3 regions of the Paenibacillus sp. TSM33 genome follow, and region 1 is predicted to be linked to each of the others. Evidence: riboswitches for the same ligand, from Rfam matches in the RefSeq annotation. Region 1 holds a riboswitch; each other region holds the start of a gene.
What was found. A riboswitch is a leader RNA that binds a small molecule or an ion and turns the genes downstream of it on or off. The one in region 1 is predicted to bind glycine.

Region 1 (7,598 bases):
TTCAAGCCGGATGGAAGTTATATCGGCAATCAATCTCCTGACATCCGCCTAGGCTGGAAAACCGCGGTGGATTTCCACAGGAAGCATCTGCTCGCCAATGCGGATGGCTGGACTCCTGAATGGAACGCTTCGGTCAATAACGGTAAAATCGCCTCGTTCGTAGGGGCAATCTGGATGAAGCAAGTTCTCACAGAAGCCGCACCGGATACAGCGGGCAAATGGAGAGTCGCCCGGGCTCCTGGAGGAGACGGCAATCTGGGAGGGTCTTTCATCTCTATCCTCAAATCCAGCCAACACCCCAAAGAAGCCTTTAAAGTTCTGACCTGGCTGCAAAACCCGGAACACCAACTGGAAGCCTACCATAAAATCGGGCTGTTCCCATCCACTCCCGGCGTCTATGACGATCCCGTGATGAAGACACCCGAATCCTTCTTTGGTGGTCAGGCCACTGGCCTCATTTTTGCCGCCTCCGCACGTCATGTGAAAAATAGCTATTTCGGCGAGCGCTATCCTGTCATCCACGGCATTGTGACCCGTCGTCTTGCCAATGTGGCCAAACAAAATGCCGATCCCGACTCATTATGGACGGAAACAATGCAACGAATTGAACGGGAATTACAGCGGTAAAAAACAAAACTTCAAAAAAGGCGTGTGGACAATATGCTGAGAGAAATCTGGAAGCACCGGGCCGTTTATGCTGCGATCTCTCCATTTTATTTGCTGTTTGGCATCTTTGGCTTGTTTCCGATTGGCTTTTCATTGTACCTGGCGTTTCACAAATGGGACGGGATCGGAGACATGACCTACAACGGCTGGGGCAACTTTCGTTACCTTGTGACAGACAACGAATTTTGGCAGGCTGTAGGTAATACGTTTGTGATCTGGGTGTACGCCACGATTCCAATGCTATTTCTAGCACTCATTGTTGCCTTTCTGCTTTATGCCCCTTTTGTGAAAATGCGCACCTTATGGCGAGTTGGATTCTTCCTGCCCAATGTGACATCTATTGTTGCTGTGGCCATCATCTTTGGCGCCTTATTTGCCAACAATTTTGGCTTTCTCAACTACCTTTTGCAGCTCTTGGGACTACCTATGATCCAATGGCTGAATGTGCCATGGGGTATCCAAATCGCCATTTCTTCCATGGTCGTCTGGAGATGGATGGGCTACAACGCCATTATCTATCTGGCTGGGCTCCAGAGTATCCCACATGTGCTGTATGAGGCCGCCAAAATAGACGGGGCAACCGGAGCGCAAGCTTTTTTCCGCATCACCATTCCCATGCTGCGCCCAGTCATTTTGTTTACGGTCATTACGTCCACCATCGGTGGCATGCAGCTGTTCACCGAGCCACAGGTCCTGGTCGGTAATGACGGCGGTGCCGGGGCAAGTGGCATGACCATCGTTTTATACCTGTACCGCGAGTCGTTCATTAACAACTATTTTGGATATGGCGCTGCTGTCGGATGGGGCATGTTTCTCATTATTGCTCTATTCTCCATCATCAATTGGAAACTCGTTCAAGGTAAAAAATAACGATGGAAGGAGCTTTACCACATGATGCAGACACGTGCAAGATCCATTGTTTTATATGCCGGGCTGTTGGTAGGTATCATCCTGTCGATGTTTCCATTTTACTGGCTGATTGTTATGGCAACCCGTACGACCTCAGACATCTATCATTTTCCGCCACAATTGTGGTTCGGCAGCCACTTCCTGGATAACATCACGAGAGTACTGCAGCAGATTGATTTTACCGGCGCCTTTTTTAATACCCTTTTTGTAGCCACTTCTGTTACCATATTGGTGCTGTTTTTTGATTCACTGGCCGGTTTTGCATTCGCAAAGTTTGATTTTCCGGGCAAAAAGGTGCTATTCGTCATTCTGCTAGGAACAATGATGGTCCCTTCACAACTTTCGCTCGTTCCCTCCTTTGTCATGATGGCTTCCTTTGGATGGGTAGGTACGTTCAAAGCGCTCATCATCCCGGGTATGGTAAATGCCTTCGGCATTTTCTGGATTCGCCAGTATGCAGAAGAATCCATTCCCAAGGAGCTGCTGGATGCGGGACGTATGGACGGGTGCAGCTTTTTTCGGCTGTACTGGAATGTAGCACTGCCAATTTTACGCCCTGCGTTCGCTTTTCTCGGCGCATTTACCTTTATAGGAACTTGGAATGATTACTTATGGCCGTTAATCGTTTTAACGGATGAGCGCAAATTCACACTCCAGATTGCATTGTCTCAATTGAACGGGATTTACAATACGGACTATGCGATGGTCATTGCTGGCACCCTGCTGGCTGTACTCCCGCTTATTATTTTGTTTCTTTTCATCAGCCGCCAATTTATTTCCGATCTTGCCGCTGGAGCGATCAAAGATTAGCTTCACTTGATTCCCCTTATTCTTTTCTTGTATAATGGTTAATCGTCATTTCAAATAGCTTACATGGCCAAGTCAGATATTTAATGGGCTAGTCAAGATAAGAGATTACCATGTGATTGAAACGGCACCTAAGCTGCTGGAGGATTTGCACAACTATGAGCATCGCGAAACGATATTATATGCTGGGACGATTGCCCTGAACGGTACGCTGCAAATGGGCTACTTCGGGGATTGGGCTTCGCATACCATTGAACATGCACTATCTGCTGTATATGATATTCCTCATGCTGGCGGTCTAGCGATTCTGTTTCCCAACTGGATGAGACATACAGTGGATCAGGATGCTGCACGCATGAAGCGGCTGATGCTCAGTATGTTCGACTTGGACACTGTAGGTAAAACTGACAGAGAAATTGCCTTGGAAGGTATTGACCGTCTAAGTGCGTTCTGGACAAGTCTTGGTGCCCCTTCTACCCTGGCCGATTACAACATTAATGATGAACAATTGGAAAACATCGCAAGCATTGCGGCCCGTGAAATGGAGCACGGAGGTTTCGGTAATTATCAAAAGCTGAAACAGGAAGATATTTTAGCTATTTTGCGTGCATCGTTATAACAATTAAAAGGGAGTGTCCTCAAGCCTGTGATGGCTGAGAACACTCCCTTTTAGTATTTATGAATTCACCGTTTGTCCTTTTTCTTCTACTTGGATAGCCGCCCCTACATTGGCACCTGCAAGAATACCCTTGTCCTTATTAGGATACAAAGAATTCATATAGGTTCGGGTTTCTGCAACGACAATTCCCGACAAGCCGAGCAGTGCAATTAGGTTTGGAAAAGCCATCATTGCGTTAAAAATATCCGCCAGCAGCCAAATCGCATCCAGTTTAATGAACGCGCCCCCGCCAACCAGTACAATGAACAAATAACGATAAGGCTTGATCCACTTAACCCCAAGCAAGTATTCAACACAGCGTTCCCCGTAATAGTTCCAGCCGAGCATGGTGGTGAATGCGAACATAATCAGGATGATGGTGAGCAGCTCTGCTCCCAGCGGAAATGCACTGGAAAAGGCTTGCTGAGTCATCAAGCCTGCATCGGTAGGCCCGCTCCACACCCCGCTAACCAGTAACGTCAACCCGGTCATCACACAAATAACCATCGTATCAATAAATACGCCTGTCATGGAAATCAGCCCTTGTTCTGCAGGCCATTTGGTTTTGGCAGCCGCGGCTGCAATCGGTGCGCTGCCCAATCCAGCCTCATTGGCAAAAATACCTCTGGCTACCCCGCTGCGCATCGCCAGCATAATCGTAGCTCCTGCAAATCCACCCGTTGCCGATGTAGTTGAAAATGCCGAATGAAGCACAAGCGCGATGGCAGCAGGAAGCTGGTCAGCAAACCGAATCAGTACAATAATACAAATCAGTACATATAGTCCTGTTTTAAAAGGAACAACCTTCGTCGATACCTTGGCAATGCTTTTGAGTCCTCCAATGGTCACAAGAGCTGTAAGGACAGCAATAGTCAATGCTGTTACAATCGGCGGAACGCCAAAACTATTTTCAGTCGAAGATACAATCGCCTTGACCTGAGGAAATGTTCCAATTCCGAACAACGCTACCAGCATTCCCGAAAAAGCAAACAACATTGCCAATGGTTTAAAACGGCGTCCAAGGCCTTTTTCAATATAATACATCGGACCGCCGGAGAATTGTCCATTCCGATCCTTCACCCGGTATTTTACCGCAAGTACACCTTCTGCGTATTTCGTCGCCATCCCAAAAAAGGCTGCAACGACCATCCAGAACAAGGCCCCTGGCCCGCCCAGCTTAATGGCTGTTGCTACACCGACAATACTTCCTGTACCGACGGTAGCCGCCAGAGCCGTACTCAAAGCCGCAAAGCTGCTTACATCCCCGCTACCTTCGTTCGGTGCCTTACCGATGAGCTTGATCGCCAGGGGCAGGCGGAATACCTGCAACATTTTTAGACGTATGGTCAGCCATAACCCCGTTCCCATCACAAGGATGATGAGAGGCGCCCCCCATATCCAACTGCTAATCGTTTCTAACACATGTACCAAATTCATTTCAACCCGCTCCTCCAGCATATTAGAAAACAAAAAAGAGTCAAATCTGTTGATTCGACTCCTGGAGAGGTTAAAGGCACGAAAAATACAACCATCTTGTGCAGGATTCACCTCTAAAAGCTCATAAAAAGCCTAGGGCACTCCCTGTCACAGGTTATTCGCGTCTCTGTCCTTTTGCCTGAGAGTTTAAGCAGATGTGATCTGCGGTGCACCTTCGGCGCCCAATTAAGGGTCTCTCCAGAGTTCTGTCCGTTTACGGTCCCTGCTCGTTGCTGTAAATCAGCCTAAGCACCTGAGAGTTTTGCCCCTTCGGTTGGAACTTTCATTCCATCTCCCGCAAACATCAACCAGACATATGAAATTTTTATTCATTATACAGAAAAATTTCAGTTTATTACAAGTGAAAAATTTGTGAAGCCCTCTGAAAGAATCGATAGGGTATCTATACAAAAAGCGGGTACAGCAGATTGCATCCTGAGGATTTTCTCTGCTGTACCCGTCAAAACGATATGGAATTACAATTCTTCACCGTTGGTTGCTATCACATTTTTATACCAGTTAAATGAGTCCTTTTTGGAGCGTTGAAGCGTTCCGTTACCGTCATCATCCAGATCAACGTAAATAAATCCGTAGCGCTTGGACATTTCGGACGTAGACATGCTCACAAGGTCGATAGGACCCCAGCTGGTGTAACCAATTAGATCAACACCGTCAGCAATCGCTTCCTTCATTTGGGCAATATGCTGACGCAAGTAATCAATGCGATATGTGTCATGCACAGAGCCGTCTTCTTCTACCTTATCATACGCACCCAGGCCATTTTCTACGATGAACAGCGGCTTTTGATACCGATCATAAAACGTATTTAGTGTAACACGCAGGCCGATCGGATCGATCTGCCATCCCCAGTCGGAAGACTGCAAATATGGATTTTTCACACCGCCAATCAGGTTCCCCGCTGCCTTCTCTCCTTCTGGACCTGCCGATACGGTCAAGGTCATGTAGTAGCTAAATGAGATAAAATCGACCGTGTTATTTTTCAAAATTTCGGCATCGCCGGATTCTGTTTGGATCACAATATTATTCTCTTCAAAATAACGGTTCATATAGTTGGGATATTCCCCACGTGCATGCACATCCGTAAAGAACAGGTTCATTTGATTTTCATGCTGTGCTTTCAGGATATCCTCTGGGTTACACGTATGTGGGTAGCTTTCAATGCGTGCCAGCATACAGCCGATCTGAGCGCCCGGAATGATTTCATGTCCCCGTTTGGTGGCCAATGCACTTGCTACAAATTGATGGTGCAATGCTTGATATATCGCTTGTTGCTTGTTTTCTACACGGTCAATAACCACACCGCCGCCTGTAAACGGGCTCATGGTCATGACATTGATTTCGTTAAAGGTCAGCCAGTATTTTACTTTGTCTTTATAACGTGTAAATACCGTTTCGGCATATTTTACATAATGATCTACGACTTCGCGTCCCAACCAGCCATTATACTTCTGTGTCAGACCTAGCGGTGTTTCATAATGTGACAATGTTACCAAGGGCTCAATACCATGTTTGCGCAGCTCATCGAATACATTGTCGTAAAATTGCAATCCTGCTTCATTCGGCTCGTCATCATAGCCATTCGGGAAAATCCGCGACCAGTGGATGGACATCCGGAATACTTTAAAGCCCATTTCTGCAAACAAGGCAATATCCTCTTTGTAGCGGTGGTAAAAGTCCACACCTTCACGCTTTGGAAAACGGGCGTTTACCTTCCCTGCCAAGATGTCCTCCAATCGTTCGGACGAAATTTCTATAGCATGATCGTTCTTACGTTCTGATTTAGGTACATAGGCTATCATGTCTGCGCTGGACAGGCCTTTTCCATCTACGTCAAAAGCACCTTCCAATTGGTTGGCTGCAGTTGCCCCACCCCAGAGGAAGTTTTTTGGGAATCCTTTTAGTGTCTTTGTCATGGTATGAAAACCTCTTTTCTTAATTAATGTTTTCACTTTAGTCAATAACCCATCAGGTGCTGCAATGCGAATCCATAACTAACGGTAACCGTTCTCCTTTGAAATGCATCAATAGATGCTTTAAAATAGACGTAATGCCCTCATAAGCATCCTAATTGTTGTAACGCGTTTCATGTCAAGTATTTTTTCTTAGGTGAGGAGAAGCATCATGTCGAATCTGGATCAAATTGCAAAACTGGCGGGCTTTTCCAAAGCTACGGTATCCAGAGTGCTAAATCAGTCCCCCCATGTAAGCCAAGAAACCAGAGCTAAAATTTTAAAAATCATGCAGGAATTGGATTATGTTCCTAATCGGAATGCGATTTCTTTATCCAAGGGCCAAACGCTTCAGATTGGTATCATCACATCAACTATTAATGAAATTGTTCTGGCATTTCTGGACAGTTTTGTAGAAATCGCAGGACAATATGAATTTCAAACCATTATTTATACTTCGGGAGAAGACAAAAAGAAAGAGCTTCAAGCTTTCGAGGATTTAAAAAGAAAAAGAGTCGATGCGCTGGTCATCATTTCCTGCGTGAATGACACTGATTTTTTAAGTACTTATTGCAAATATGGACCGATCGTGGCATGGCAACGTATGGAGCATACCGATATTCGCTCCGTCGCTATGGATCAATATGAAGGATACATGTTAGCGCTCAAACATTTGATACAAAAAGGCTATACACGTATAGCCAATGCTTTTGGTCGTCCAAGCAGCATCAATACTCACAGCAGACAACGAGCCTATGAGCAGATCATGAGTGAACACAATCTGCCGGTGCTACCGCACTGGAACTATTCTTCTATTTATAACATTCGTGATGGCGAACAGGTCGTGCGCAATTTGTTACAGCATCGTGAGGAATTTCCGGAGGCTATCTTGTGTGCTAACGATTATGTAGCAGTAGGCATTCTCTGCGAAGCGCGCAGACAATTGCTGAAGGTACCGGAAGATCTGGCGATTGTTGGGTTTGATAACACGGAGCTGGCGCACACCATGGGGATTACAACGGTTCAAAATCCCATTATGGCTCAGGCGGAGAATGCTTTTTTCATGCTTTCCCCTCAGCTGATTGGACGCCAAATGGAGCTTCATCCGCTAG
Region 2 (7,598 bases), on a different contig from region 1:
ACATGGGACGCGACAAGCTTCCATCCGAAGAAGTACAATATACAGCTTACAAAACGGTTCTGGAAAGAATGGAAGGCAAACCGGTTGTAGTCCGGACTTTGGACATCGGTGGAGATAAAGAACTTCCTTATCTGGATCTGCCGAAAGAAATGAATCCATTCCTCGGATTCCGTGCTATTCGTCTGTGTCTGGATCGCCAGGATATTTTCCGCACTCAATTGCGTGCTTTGTTGCGTGCAAGTGTGCACGGTAACCTGCGCATTATGTTCCCAATGATTGCTACGCTGAACGAATTCCGTGAAGCTAAAGCTGTTTTGTTGGAGGAAAAAGAAAAGTTGGTAGCCGAGGGTGTATCCGTATCTGAAGAAATTCAGCTGGGCATCATGGTAGAAATTCCTTCTACAGCGGTATTGGCTGACCAATTCGCAAAAGAAGTGGATTTCTTCAGTATTGGTACTAACGATCTGATTCAATACACAATGGCAGCGGATCGTATGAACGAGCGGGTTTCTTACCTGTATCAACCATATAATCCATCCATTTTGCGTCTGGTGAAAATGGTTATTGATGCCGCCCACCGTGAAGGACGTTGGGTTGGTATGTGTGGTGAAATGGCAGGAGACACAACAGCAATTCCGTTGCTGCTGGGTCTGGGACTGGATGAGTTCAGCATGAGCGCAACTTCCATTCTGCCAGCACGTAGTCAAATCTCTAAGTTGTCCCGTGCAGACATGGAGAAATTGGCGGCAAAAGCTCTGGATATGCAAACAGCTGAACAGGTTGTTGAATTGGTTCAAAGCATCGAGGCATAAGGAAGGGTATCACATTTTCAAGGGTTATATCTTTTTCCAACAAAAATTGCTGTATACATACAGCAGCCGGTATCTCAACAGATACCGGCTTTTTTGTATGCTTTGGATGGTTGTGTTTGAATTTAACCTTAACTACATGTGCAATTCAGCACAGGCTTACGGGCTGCAGTGGTTTCATCCAGGCGTGTGACTGGAGTGGTATAGGGTGCATTGATTACCATCTCAGGGTTCTCCTCGGCTTCGCGCGCAATATGAATCATGGTGTCGACAAAAGCATCGAGTGTCTCTTTGCTTTCTGTTTCCGTCGGCTCGATCATGATGCATTCCTCTACATTTAGCGGAAAGTAAATGGTAGGCGGATGGTAACCGAAATCAAGCAAGCGTTTGGCTACATCCAGCGTGCGCACTCCAAATTTCTTCAAGCCTCGCCCTGACATGACAAATTCGTGTTTGCAATGCCCAGGGTAAGGCAGGTCAAAATGCGGAGCCAGTCGATGCATCATGTAGTTGGCATTAAGTACAGCACATTCGGACACTCGCTTCAAGCCATCAGGACCGTAGCTGCGAATATAGGCGTAGGCACGGACGAGAATACCGAAGTTACCGTAAAAGGCTTTGACTCGCCCAATAGAATCTCCCTGCTCCCGATCCCAGCGGTATACACCCAGCGGATCACGTACGACAAACGGCTTGGGCAAATAGGGAATCAGCCGCTGCTTTACGCCTACGGGTCCAGCGCCAGGGCCGCCTCCACCGTGCGGGGTACTCATTGTTTTGTGCAAATTGAGATGCACCACATCGAAGCCCATGTCCCCGGGGCGGGTAATCCCCATGATGGCGTTGGAGTTTGCCCCGTCATAGTAGAGCAGACCACCTGCGTCATGCACGATCGCGGCAATGTCAGTAATTTGTTTCTCGAACAAGCCCAGCGTGTTCGGATTGGTCAGCATGAGCGCAGCGGTGTCGTTGCCTACGGCTTGGCGGAGCGCGTCCAGATCCACCAGCCCCTCAGGGGTGGAGGGAAGGGTGATTGTTTCGAAGCCCGCGACGGTTGCACTGGCGGGATTCGTACCGTGCGAGGAATCCGGCACGAGCACCTTGGTACGTCGCTCACCACGGCTCTCGTGGTACGAGCGAATCATCATCAGCCCGGTCCATTCGCCATGGGCGCCAGCAGCGGGCTGGAGTGTGACGGCATCCATCCCGGTCAACGCAGCCAGATCGTTTTGGAGCGTATGTAGCAGCTCCATAGCCCCCTGGATGCTATTCTCCGGCTGATATGGATGAATTTTAGCGAAGCCTGCGTAACGGGCGACATCCTCATTCACCTTCGGATTGTATTTCATCGTACAGGAGCCGAGCGGATAAAATCCGTTGTCGACGCCAAAATTGCGCTGGGACAGGGCGGTATAATGGCGAATAACATCTACTTCGTATACCTCGGGTAATGCCGCAGGTTCGCTGCGCAGCGCATAATCCGGCAAAAGCTCTGCCACCGGGCGACGAGGAACGTCGCACCCGGGAAGGGAATAAGCGATGCGACCCGGACGGCTCAATTCAAAAATGAGCGCTTGATCGTGCTCCTTCAACAGCTCTTGTTTCTGATCGGGTCCGGTGTGTGTCATAGCAATCCCTCCAAGGTGTGTACAAATTGGTCAATCTCTTCTTTGGTTCTTTGCTCCGTCACGGCAATCAGCATGTGACCCGCAAGTTCCGGATAGTCCCGGCCCAAATCATAGCCTGCGATAAATCCAGCAGCTAGCAGATTGTCCTGAAGTTTGCTCACATCCGTACCTTCAGGCAGCCTAAGGGCAAACTCGTTAAAGGTCGGTGCGTGAAATGAGGCAGTTACGCCTTTCAAGCTCAGCAATTGTTCTAATGCATAGCGGCTTTTATGCAAATTTAGCTCGGCTACTTCCTGGATACCCTGTTTACCCATGACAGACAAGTACACAGATGCAGATAAAGCAAGCAACGCTTGGTTGGAACAAATGTTAGAAGTAGCCTTTTCGCGGCGGATATGCTGTTCCCGCGCTTGCAAGGTCAGCACGAAGCCGCGTTTGCCGTTACGGTCTGTGGTTTGGCCTACGATACGCCCAGGGATACGACGCATATGTGCCTGAGAAACGGCAAAGTAACCGCAGGTTGGACCACCGAGAGAGGACGAGATCCCAAGCGGCTGCGCGTCTCCTACAACAATATCCGCGCCCTGCTTGCCGGGCGCCTCCAGCAAGCCAAGTGCCAATGGGTTGGCACTGACAACCATAAGCCCTTGGTGTGCATGGATGAGGTCAGCCATCGGCTTCAGATTTTCTACGGCTCCAAAAAAGTTGGGGCTTTGGATCAAAACAGCCGCCGTCTGTTCCGATACGGCCGCGGCAAGCGCATCGACATCCGTTACGCCGTCCGAACAGCCGATCTCCACGATGTCCAAGTCCAATCCGCGCGCATAGGCTGCCAATACCTGGCGTGCCTCTGGATGGACAGACCTTGATACGATAAGCTGTTTACGGCGCGTGGCTGCGGCGGCCAGTGAGCCCGCTTCCGCTAGAGCTGTCGCTCCATCGTACATGCTGGCATTAGCTACTGCCATGCCTGTCAATTCGCAAATATATGACTGGAATTCAAAAATGGCTTGCAGCTCGCCTTGGCTTACTTCCGGCTGATAGGGGGTGTAGGCTGTGTAAAATTCGGAACGTGAGGTGATGTGCTGAATGACGGACGGAATATGATGATCATAAATACCTGCACCAAGAAAGCTGGTATGTGTGTCTGTATTGGCGTTGTGTCTGGCCAGCTCGGCCATGTGGCGAGTTAAGGCTCTTTCGTCAAGCCGAGAGGAAAGAGGGAGTTCTCCTTGGTATCGAATAGCCTCTGGAATGTCACTGAATAAATCATCAATGGATGATACGCCCACCACACGCAGCATTTCGGTTTGATCTTGTTCGGTCATAGGGAGATAGCGATGCTGCTTCATAGATTCTGGCTCCTTTCGGAAAAGCAAAGTTTAAAATTGAAGATTAGTTCATCAATAGTCGTGAATTCAAAATCAAGAAGTATATATCAGACATGATCGCTTTTTTAGAGTGATGAGGATTAAGATCAGCGTGACCGTTTATAAAAGGGGGCTGGGACCACTTCCGCACGCAGGCGTTTACCACGAATTTCGACCTCCAGCGGTGTAGATAGGGTGCTAAAACGACTGTCCACCAGGGCCAGCCCCAGATTGCGCTTCAAGGTGGGCGATTGAGTCCCCGTTGTGACCTCACCGATATGTTGGCCCTCCGCGAAGACTGGATAATGAGCGCGCGGGATACCGCGGTCAATCATTTCCAGCCCGATCAGCTTGCGAGGAATTCCTTGTTCTTTCTGGCGTTGCAGTGCTTCCCTGCCGATAAAATCTCCTTTATTCAGCTTGACGAAGAAACCTAAACCAGCCTCAAGCGGTGAAATCGTGGCAGATAACTCCTGTCCGTACAGCGGCAGCCGTGCCTCAAACCGCAGTGTATCGCGAGCACCAAGCCCAGCGGGAATTAGCCCATACGATTCACCGCAACGAAGCAAACCATCCCACACGGCGGGTGCTTCCTCAGCAGGTATATAAAATTCAAAACCGTCTTCGCCGGTATATCCGGTTCGGGAGACGAGCGCTTTTGCTCCGAACAATTGCACGTTCTCATGGAATCGGAAAGATGCCAGATTCGTAATATCTGCATTTGTCACGGCTGCGGCAATACGTGCTGCTTCCGGTCCTTGTAATGCCAGCAATGCTATCGCATCAGATACATTCTCCAGATGAACCGATGTAGGTACGTGGCGCATGAGCCAATCCCAATCTTTGTCGATGTTGGAGGCATTCACAACGAGCATATAGCGCTCGGGTCCTTTGCAGTATACAAGCAAGTCGTCCACTATGCCTCCATCGGGGTAACACAGGAGTGAATATTGTGCCTGGCCCGGTTCCAACTGGCTGACATCATTTGTGGTTACCTGTTGCAAAAAAGCCTCGGCTTCTTTGCCCTCAACCAAAAACTCGCCCATGTGCGAGACATCGAATAAACCCGCACGTTGCCGGACGGCCTCATGCTCCTTTTGGATGCCGCTAAACTGAACGGGAAGCTCCCACCCGCCAAAGTCAATACAACGAACCCCGGGCTGCGTCCCGTAGGACGAAAATAATGGTGTTCTTCGCAAATTAGACATTTTTTCACTCCTATCCAGTGTAATCGGCTAAACAAAAAAGACAGGCTGAAAGAAACGTATAGACGGCAGTCCATACTCTTCTTTCAGCTCTGTCCTTGATACCAGAAAGTTACCCCGGTATGAACCAGGTTTCCTCTTGGGTGATCCGCTCTAATCGCGAATGCTCTCCAGAGATGCGTCCGGCAGAGGTCCTTTTGCCTGAGAGATTCACCTGCAATGCAAGTTTACTCCTTCGGCGCTACCTTTTGGATCAACGGTACGTTACCCGGTTTTGCAGATAACAACTTGATCCGATTCGCGTGCACAACTGTCTCACAAGCGACAACGGCTATGCGAATCTTTTTGGTAGTCTCTCCCTCCGCGTTCATCCGCGTTTGCAGTTGTCGGGGTATTTCCAAAAGCATTTGCTATAACCCATTAATACGCAAATTCATTCAAAATGTCAATAAAAATGTCATATAAAACAATCCAAAAAACATTTAATGTATAAATAAGGATATGTAAGCGTTTGTTACAAGTTATCATTTTTTAATATTCTATGCTATACGAGATAACATGAAGTATTTTTGTTAGTATTATTGACATGAGTGTTCTTGTTGTCATAATCTTAACCTGTCTAATACAGGTGATTAAAAACATTTTATTCATGTGGAAGTGAGGGGAAAGCAAGATGAGTGAAGTGAAACAGGAACTTTGGTATACAGACGAACATGAGTGGGTTCAGCGCACAGCGGACGGGACGTTGCGGATCGGCATTACAGACTTTGCACAGCATCAACTGGGTGATATTGTTTTTGTGGAATTACCTGAGGCGGGAGCAACGATTAAACAGGGGGCAGAGATTGGTACAATTGAATCGGTGAAGACTGTATCCGATCTTTTTGCTCCGGTGGCGGGAACTGTATTGAAAGTGAATGAAGCTCTGGAAAGCACACCGGAGCTGGTGAATGAATCTCCCTATGAGAAGGGATGGATGATCGAAGTAGAGATAGGCAATGATGTCGAGGAAGCTGTGGGCAAGCTGCTGTCTGCAGATCAGTACGAGCAGTTGATTTTGGATGAGCAATAATGAGCAATACAGGATGAAATATTAGCGCTTTATTCTAAATTTTTATATGGATATTGATTTGAATAAGAGCATCGTTAGTCCGCTCGCTTTGTGTATAAAATAGTCGCTATGTTCTGACATGGCGGCTATTTTTTTGTTGTCTTTTAGAAGACGTATTTACGTAACTCAATCAGATTTAGAGGAGAACTCCTCTATACAATTGCACAGATGTACAGCACTGTTTTTTCGACTAATTTCTATTGATATCGGTCATATTAAGAAGAATTATGCAGGTATAATGCCTTGTCGTTACTTTAAATTTAAATGTTGTCATCAATGTTCATGACGAAAGTACGTTTTCATTTCGTTGATGAAGATAGCGCTGTCATTTAGTATGAATTTTAAGAAAAGGTAGTGATGCTATTTACTCACAAGGAGGATATGGATATGAGCACAGTGGACACAAAGTCCAGTTCAAACGGTGGTGCCCGTGTCGCCGTTCAGCGTTTTGGCCGTTTTCTCAGCGGTATGGTTATGCCCAATATGGGAGCCTTTATCGCATGGGGATTAATTACAGCACTTTTTATTCCGACTGGGTGGTTCCCGAACGAGGGTTTTGCACAGCTGGTTGATCCGATGAAAAATTATTTGCTGCCGCTGCTGATCGGTTACACAGGAGGCACGATGATTCACGGACAGCGTGGAGGTGTGATCGGTGCCATTATGACGATGGGTGTCATTGTGGGGGCCGATATCCCCATGTTCCTGGGTGCGATGGTAGCTGGTCCGCTGGCTGCTTGGATATTGAAGAAGTTCGATAAAGCCATTGAAGGCAAAGTCAGATCAGGTTTTGAAATGCTGGTCAATAATTTCTCGGCTGGCATTATCGGTGCCATTCTAGCACTGCTAGCGCATGTGGCGATCGGTCCGGTCGTGCAAACCATTAGTCAAGTGTTGTCGACAGGGGTACAGTTCCTCGTGAACGCAGGGCTACTGCCGCTTGTCAATCTCATTATTGAGCCCGGAAAAGTATTATTTCTCAACAATGCACTGAATCACGGAGTATTGAGTCCGATTGCGCTGGAGGAAGCTGCAAGAACAGGAAAATCCGTTTTGTTCATGCTTGAATCCAATCCTGGGCCGGGCCTCGGTATTTTGCTGGCCTATTGCCTGTTCGGTAAAGGCTCTGCGAAGTCGTCTGCTCCTGGTGCAGTCATCATTCATTTTTTCGGCGGGATTCATGAAATTTATTTCCCTTATATTTTGATGAAGCCGATTCTGATTCTCGCAGCTATAGCAGGGGGCGTTGTGGGAACCTTCTGCTTTATGTTGACAGGTGCCGGACTGGTTGCTGCTCCTTCACCAGGCAGTATCATTGCTTATTTCCTGATGACACCAAAAGGCGGATATTTGTCGATGCTGAGCGGTGTGGTCGCTGCTGCAGTCGTATCCTTTGCTGTTGCCGCAGTATTGCTCAAGACAGGTAAGCAAAAGGAAGAGGGGCTGGAGGAAGCTGCATCCCGCCTGAAAGATAT
Region 3 (7,598 bases), on a different contig from region 1:
AAAAAGGTTAAGGCGCTGACATCCAATGTACAAAGCCTGAACTTGCGTTCAAGCGGTACAGGACAGATTGATCTGACAGCGACTTACAGTGATAATACAACAGCTCAGGTTTCAGGTGATGCGGCCTGGACTTCGGATAATCAGAAGGTAGCGACTGTAGTCAACGGATTAGTTACTGCTCAGGGAGCAGGTTCAGCTAATATTAAGGCTGTTTATGGACAACAGAACGTAACGATTGCTGTACAGGTGGAGCAGGTTAAACGGCTGGATGCCAGTACATCAGAGGTTTCTCTTTTGTTGAAAGATACGGAGAAGGTTAAATTGACAGCCATGTTCCCAGATGGATCGACTCAGGATGTTACAGAGTCTGCCGAGTGGAGCTCCAGCAATACAGCCGTGGCAGATGTTCTGAAAGGCACTATTACCGGCTATAGCACAGGGAAGGCGACAATTATAGGTAAATATGGCACGATGTCCGCTACGATTGCGGTGGATGTGGATCAGACGAATAAGCTGAAAGCCAGCGAAACCAACATTTTTCTCCGTTTGGATGGATCAAAAAAAATACAGGTATCTGCTGTGTACCCGGATGGAACGGTAACAGATATCACAGATAAAGCTACTTGGACATCAAGCGATGAAAAAATTGCAACAGTGAATAAAGGAACCATTATGGCCATTGGAGCGGGTTCAGCTACAGTGACTGCTAAGTATGGAGATAAGACAGTTTCGATCAAGACAGATGTCGAAACCTCTAGATTTCTGGATTTGAGCGAGGACAAGCTGAGCTTGAACGCCAAGGAATCCAAGAAGCTCAAGCTGACTGCAACGTACGTGACAGGTACGGAAGAAGATATCACAAGTAAGGCAGAGTGGAAGTCCAGCAATGAAGATATCGCTTTTGTCAGCGCGGGGGAAGTCACAGGTTATAAAACAGGTGAGGCTACGATCACAGCTTCTTATGGCGGCAAAACAGCCACAGCTACGGTATCTGTAAATGTACCTGGTGATCTGTCTTTGTCCTCCAAAACGGCGACGATTGATATTAATGAGGATTATACTGCGACTCTGACGGCTACTTATGCGGATGGGCGCAAGGAAGACGTAACACAGGATGCGGAGTGGGCTTCAAGCGCGGAAGATATTGCTTCTGTGTCCAAAGGAACGATTACGGGTAAAGCAGCCGGTAAAGCGGTTATTACAGCGACCTATAACGGCAAAAAACTGACGATAAACGTACAAGTGGGCCTTGTAGATCGTCTGGAAACAGACTCGCGCGTAATTGCACTCGGCGCTCAGGAAACGAAGCAACTGAAAGTAACAGGCGTTAAGAGTGGCGGTACAAAAACAGACGTAACCAAGGACGCCACTTGGACTACTAGCAATGTAAAAGTAGTTGAAGTTAGCGAGGGTTTGATCAAAGCGAATGCTAGCGGTAAGGCAACGATCACTGCTTCATATGGCAAGCAAACCATTACATTTACGGTAGAAGTAGACGTAGCGCAAAAGATTGAAGCGGATGCCATTGCATTATCACTGAAATCCGGGGATCAAAAAACGATTGCGATTGTGGTTAAATCCAGTGATGGTAAAGAAAAGGATGTTACAACTCAAGCTGAATGGAAAACCTCCAATTATAAGGTAGCCACCGTCAAAAAGGGTCAGGTTACCGCGGTCAGCTACGGTAAAGCTAACATTCAGGCGAAGTTCGGTGGGAAAGTGATCAGCGTGCCTGTTGATGTTGATACGCTTAAATACTTACAAACGGACGAAGTCGCCTTGACTTTGAAGGCAGGGCAGTTGGCTAAGGTTACAGCTACAGCCACGTATAAGGATGAGTCGGAAAAAGATGTTTCCAAGCCGGCTGTCTGGTCCTCATCCAGAATTATTGTTGCGACGGTCAAAGACGGTAACATTAAAGCACAGGGCAAGGGCAAAGCTGTAATTACCGTGAAATATGCAGGTAAAATGACGAAGGTACAGGTGACCGTTCAGTAATCTGTAATCGACTGAAAAGAAAAAGAGCAAGCATACGTCTAGAGACGACATGCTTGCTCTTTTATTTTTTAAAGCTTAGAAGCTACGACTTATGCTTCTTGGCCCGTGTGTTGCGTGTCAGTGATTCGGTCAAACGCTTGCCAGTGGGTGTCTGGGCCAAGCCGCCTTTGGCGGTCTCGCGGTGCTTTGATGGCATTGCGCTGCCGACTTCAAGCATTACGTCAATGACTTCGTCAGACGGAATGGCGCTGCGCACGCCTGCCAAAGCCATATCCGCTGCGGCAAGTGCGGTCACGGCTCCCAGTCCGTTGCGCACGATGCATGGAATCTCGACGAGTCCGGCGACGGGGTCGCAAATTAGACCGAGCGTGTTCTTGAGCGCTAGGCCTACGGCGTGAACGGCCTGCTCAGGTGTGCCGCCGCGTAGCTCGACCATCGCGCCAGCGGCCATCCCGATGGCTGAGCCAATCTCAGCCTGACAGCCTCCCTCCGCGCCGGAAATGAAGGAATTATTGGCGATGACGTAGCCAATGGCTCCGGCTGCGAACAAGCCGTGCACCATATGCTCATCATCCCAGCCGAACCGCTCCTGCGCACTAATGAACACACCGGGGATGACTCCACAAGAGCCAGCAGTGGGCGTAGCCACAATACGCCCCATGGACGCATTAACCTCCGACACGGAGAGCGCATAAGCCATGGCGAGTGCGGAGGCGTCGCCGGAGCAGGTTTCCCCTGTCCGCAGATACTCGGCCAGACGCTTGCCGTCGCCGCCCGTTAATCCGCTGCGGGATACGGTGTCTTGCGTCTGACCACGATGAACGGCCTCCTTCATGACTTCATAATATTCAGACATTTGGCGGAAGATTTCTTCTTCCGTTGTATTCGTCTCTTGTACCTGCTCTTGAATCATCAGGCGGCCAATCGTGGTGGATTCCTCCGCGCATATGGCGCTGATTTCATGCAGATGGCTAAATCGCATCAGATTCAGCTCCTTTTTTCAAATTAATCATTTTAATTTCGTACATATGTGGTAAGGATCGTAGTTTTGCGATCAGTTCAGCCGTAGGAGGACTGTCCGTTTCGATGGCTGTAAGTGCTTCACCATCCCGGCCTTTGCGATCCACATGCATATAGGCAATGTTAATGTCGGCAGCGCCGAGTGCTGAAGTCACCGCACCTAATGTACCGGGTTTATCCGAGTGAAGGAGCACTAACGTAGACAGTTCCCCGGTCAGGTTGACTCGGAATTCATTGAGCTGCTGGACATGGATGCTGCCGCCGCCAATGGAGGAGCCCAGCAATGTGCGCTGATCCTCACCCTTCCACAGCTCAAAACGGACGGTGTTCGGATGGGGCGCGGGTAGGCCGCTGACGGCAAATTCCACGTCCATTCCTGCCTGCTCCGCCCATTGCTCGGCATCTGGAATTCGATGGTCGTCCGTATCGTAATTAAGCAGTCCTGCGATGAGCGCCAGGTCTGTACCGTGTCCTTTGTATGTGTCAGCGAAGGAGCCGTACAATGTCATGCGGGCGCGGTCAGGCTGCGACCCGAGCCAGTGACGGGCAACGCGTGCAAGCCGCACCGCGCCTGCGGTGTGTGAACTGGAAGGTCCGGTCATGGCCGGACCGATAATGGAAAATACATCTTTGAAACGCATGGTGTGACCCCCTGTATGTTCTAGTACCATAGTATATGGTATTTCCGCGTTTGTGCGCGGCTATGACGGTTCCTAATGCTGACGTACAATGTGAGCGCAAAAAAGGACAGGATAAGGAAGTTTCCCTTATCTCTGTCCTCGTTACCTGAGAGTTTCGTGCGGTGTTCTTACCGCCTTACCCCTTGGGTGGCTTGCGCTCTCTCCAGAGTTGCGTCAGATGACGATACATGGACCTGAGAGATTATCCGCCAGCCGGGTGCTGGCGTCTTGCTCCTTCGGTGCCGCCAGCGTGTAAGCCCCTGGACAGACTCTCCCGTCATCTTCATTCGCGTATACCGTTCTACATATATTTCTTAGCGTAATGTATGCCGTGCTCGGTGTCAATCGCAGGGATTAAATTTTACATAAACAGGCGATTTTTCGATAACAAAGATTAAAATTTACATAATTATGGATGAAATCAGGAAGGAATTAGAAGATTGACAGCTAATCTGATAGAGGACAAGTACATTTATGGAATTATAGGAGGGATATTGACGTATGGTAAAAGGCTTGCGGTTCACAGGTTCACGCTTGAAAGGGGTGCTGCATCTGGCAGCGATCGTATCGCTGCTGATTGGGATCTTCGTTCCATTCGGTCAGGTCAAGGCAGAGGGAGCATTGACGGTAGACGAAGCACTTCAGCGCCAAGGCAGTGGAGGTACAGTGACGGTGGAAGGCTACATCGTCGGACATGCTACCGGATCGAAAACGGCTAATTTTTCTGCTCCGTTTGCAAATGATTTTAACGTACTGATTGCCGACCAGGCCAGTGAACGTAGCACGTCTAATCTATTAAATGTACAGCTGACATCAGCGTACAGAGGGCAATTTGGGCTAACAGGCCATCCTGAGCTGATTGGCAGCAAAATTCGTGTGACAGGTACGCTTGGCGCCTACAATAATTTTGGTGGAGTAAAAAGCCCGAGCGCTGTGGAACTGGTGAATGGAAGCGAGCCGGGTGAACCTAATCCTGGCAATCCAAGTCAACCTGGCTCGACGTTGCCGGACGGCAAAGGTAAAAAGGTGCTGTTCGATAATACGCACGCCCAGACAGCTGGGGCAGCAGATTGGGTCATTGAGGGCGCCTTCTCTGATTTTTCCAATGGACTGCGTAATGTAGGCTTTACAGTGGACCAATTGAATCGCCCTATTCCTTTTACTTATGGAGAACAGGCCATAACCTATGATAAGCTGCGCCAATATGATGTGTTCATCATTGGTGAGGCGAATGTTGCCTTTAAGGCATCTGAGCAGGCTGCCCTGCTGCAATATGTGAATAACGGGGGAAGTGTCTTCTTCATCTCCGATCACTATAATGCAGACCGTAACAAAAACCGTTGGGATTCCTCCGAGGTTATGAATGGCTACCGTCGTGGAGCCTATACGAATCCGGCAAAAGGCATGACTGCAGAAGAAGCAGCATCACCAGCGATGCAAGGGTTAACTAGCTCCGATTGGCTGGCAACCAACTTTGGTGTTCGTTTCCGTTATAATGCGCTTGGCGATGTGAATGCTACGGACATTGTAGCCGCAGATCAATCCTTCGGTATTACCAAGGGTGTACGCTCGATTGCTATGCATGCCGGATCTACGCTGGCTATTATTGATCCTACCAAAGCCAAAGGAATTGCCTATATCCCTACAGGTACGAAGAAATGGGGCAATGCTGTAGACCAAGGTGTCTATAACGGCGGGGGCCGTGCGGAAGGCCCTTATGCTGCGATTTCCAAGGTGGGTCAGGGCAAGGCAGCATTTATCGGTGATTCTTCCCCTGTAGAAGATGCAACACCGAAATATGCACGTGAGGAAAACGGACAGTCGAAAAAGACATATGATGGGTTCAAGGAAGTGGACGATGCCACCTTCCTGGTGCAAACGGTCCAATGGCTTGCATGGAAGCAGGATTACACCAAATTATCCGATGTGGCAGGCTTAACGCTGGATCAACCGACGAAGCTTCTGCCGTTTGAGGAGCCAGCGGCTTCCACGGAACCGCAACCAGAGCCTTGGTCTGCTCCAGCAGCAGGCTACAAATGGTACGATCCAAAAACGTTCAAGTCGGGTTCCTATGGAGCGGCTTCGTAATAAATGTAAAAAATTCAGTGTGAATTGTTGGGTGCTAGTTAGCCGTTTGATCCTTTGTAGGGGATCAAACGGCTTTTTTGTGATGAAAATTAACCTGTGGTTGGTTATTTGATTACATTTTGTGCCAAGAAGGTCGCACCACTGCTGGATCATTGATTTTTTAAATGATGTTGATAGCATAATCTTAATTGATATATCCATATACTGGTGATAGGATGTATTCAAATTATTCCGACAAAAACGGTATGTAATGTTTGTGGAAGGTTTTAACATCAAACATGGTGAGAATAAGCAGGACAAGACCATGGAGAATGGAGGAAGCGCGCGCATTGAATATCGAGCCTGTGTTGGAGATTAAAGGATTATCCGTATCTTTTCGCATCAACGATCAATATCACCCCGCAGTCGACCATCTGGATCTGACGGTCAATCCCAATGAAGTGCTGGCTGTAGTCGGAGAATCCGGTTGTGGCAAAAGCGCGCTGGCGCTTTCGATCCCACAACTGCATGACATGGAGCGGACACGTGTCGAAGGAAAGGTTCTTTTTAAAGGCACGGATTTGATTCGTCTCTCCTCAGGGCAAATGAATAAAATCCGCGGGGCGGGCATTGGCATGATCTTTCAGGACCCGCTGACAGCACTTAACCCGTTAATGTGCATTGGTAAGCAGATCGAGGAAACCCTCGATTATCATACTTCCCTTTCATCGAAGCAAAAAAGGGAACGTGTACTGGAGCTGCTGGAAAGCGTAGATATCCCCAACCCTGTACGTGTGTATGAACAGTATCCGCATGAACTTTCAGGAGGGATGCGTCAGCGTGTGATGATCGCGATTGCCATAGCTTGTCGACCCTCTCTTATTATTGCAGATGAGCCGACGACTGCGCTCGATGTAACCATTCAATCGCAAATTCTTGACTTGCTCAAACAGCTTCAACAGGAGACCGGAAGCGGAATTATTCTGATTACGCACGATCTTGGCGTTGTGGCCGAAGTAGCTGACCGTGTGGTGGTCATGTATGCCGGAGAAATCGTGGAAAGCGCTGATGTTTTTGAATTATTCCGGCATCCACAGCATCCGTATACGCGTTCCTTGCTAGCCTCCATGCCGGGATCGCATACCAAGGGAGAACCGCTACATGTCATCGGTGGCATGGTTCCCTCATTGCAAGATATTCCCCGCAATAGCTGTCGTTTTGCTTCACGTATTCCCTGGATTCAGCAGAGAATGCATGAAGACCATCCCCGATTAAAAGAAATTTCCCCCGGCCATTGGGTCCGTTGTACATGTTACCAGCATTTTCATTTTGAAGACGAAACAAAGGGAGAGACTGCTCATGGCACTACTGGAGCTAAATGATTTGAAGGTGCATTATCCGGTGCGCGGTGGTTTTTTCCAGCGTGTCGTTGACCAGATAAAAGCAGTGGATGGCGTGTCGATCAGCATAGAGGCAGGCCAAACATATGGGCTGGTAGGAGAATCTGGCTGCGGAAAAACGACGACAGGCAGGACGATTATCGGCCTGAATAAGCTGACGAGCGGACAGATTCTTTTTAATGGCATGGATCTTGCGGCTTTGAGTCGAAATAACCGCCATCCGCTGCGTAGAGACATTCAGATGATTTTTCAAGACCCCTATTCTTCGCTTAACCCGCGCAAGCGCGTATTGGATGTCATTGCTGAACCGCTGCGAAATTTTGAAAGGCTGAGTAATGAGGAAGAGCGGCGAAAAGTACAGATGCTGCTGGAAAGGGTCGGTTTGAACGCTGACGCGGCCTACAAGTATCCGCATGAATTTTCCGGGGGCCAA

Region 2: it holds a riboswitch for glycine, as region 1 does, so the genes downstream of both, gcvT (glycine cleavage system aminomethyltransferase GcvT) here and ACN6NF_RS19315 (alanine/glycine:cation symporter family protein) in region 1, are expected to answer to the same signal.
Region 3: it holds a riboswitch for glycine, as region 1 does, so the genes downstream of both, sdaAB (L-serine ammonia-lyase, iron-sulfur-dependent subunit beta) here and ACN6NF_RS19315 (alanine/glycine:cation symporter family protein) in region 1, are expected to answer to the same signal.

What each region holds. Positions count from the first base shown of each region.
Region 1 is NZ_JBLZXB010000018.1:65,436-73,033, forward strand. Features, by position in the region: gene ACN6NF_RS19295 (ABC transporter substrate-binding protein) at 1-627, shown strand, start outside; gene ACN6NF_RS19300 (carbohydrate ABC transporter permease) at 661-1,536, shown strand; gene ACN6NF_RS19305 (carbohydrate ABC transporter permease) at 1,558-2,385, shown strand; partial or broken gene ACN6NF_RS19310 (NADH-dependent alcohol dehydrogenase) at 2,498-3,001, shown strand; gene ACN6NF_RS19315 (alanine/glycine:cation symporter family protein) at 3,059-4,477, opposite strand; glycine riboswitch at 4,634-4,728, opposite strand; glycine riboswitch at 4,740-4,824, opposite strand; gene ACN6NF_RS19320 (glycoside hydrolase family 1 protein) at 4,993-6,450, opposite strand; gene ACN6NF_RS19325 (LacI family DNA-binding transcriptional regulator) at 6,659-7,598, shown strand, end outside.
Region 2 is NZ_JBLZXB010000017.1:1,405,283-1,412,880, reverse strand. Features, by position in the region: gene ptsP (phosphoenolpyruvate--protein phosphotransferase) at 1-812, shown strand, start outside; gene gcvPB (aminomethyl-transferring glycine dehydrogenase subunit GcvPB) at 941-2,437, opposite strand; gene gcvPA (aminomethyl-transferring glycine dehydrogenase subunit GcvPA) at 2,434-3,789, opposite strand; gene gcvT (glycine cleavage system aminomethyltransferase GcvT) at 3,915-5,015, opposite strand; glycine riboswitch at 5,095-5,191, opposite strand; glycine riboswitch at 5,192-5,293, opposite strand; gene gcvH (glycine cleavage system protein GcvH) at 5,686-6,084, shown strand; gene ACN6NF_RS18175 (PTS mannitol transporter subunit IIBC) at 6,511-7,598, shown strand, end outside.
Region 3 is NZ_JBLZXB010000005.1:12,786-20,383, forward strand. Features, by position in the region: gene ACN6NF_RS01725 (Ig-like domain-containing protein) at 1-1,998, shown strand, start outside; gene sdaAA (L-serine ammonia-lyase, iron-sulfur-dependent, subunit alpha) at 2,081-2,980, opposite strand; gene sdaAB (L-serine ammonia-lyase, iron-sulfur-dependent subunit beta) at 2,970-3,659, opposite strand; glycine riboswitch at 3,871-3,985, opposite strand; gene ACN6NF_RS01740 (DUF6359 domain-containing protein) at 4,200-5,786, shown strand; gene ACN6NF_RS01745 (ABC transporter ATP-binding protein) at 6,116-7,147, shown strand; gene ACN6NF_RS01750 (ABC transporter ATP-binding protein) at 7,125-7,598, shown strand, end outside.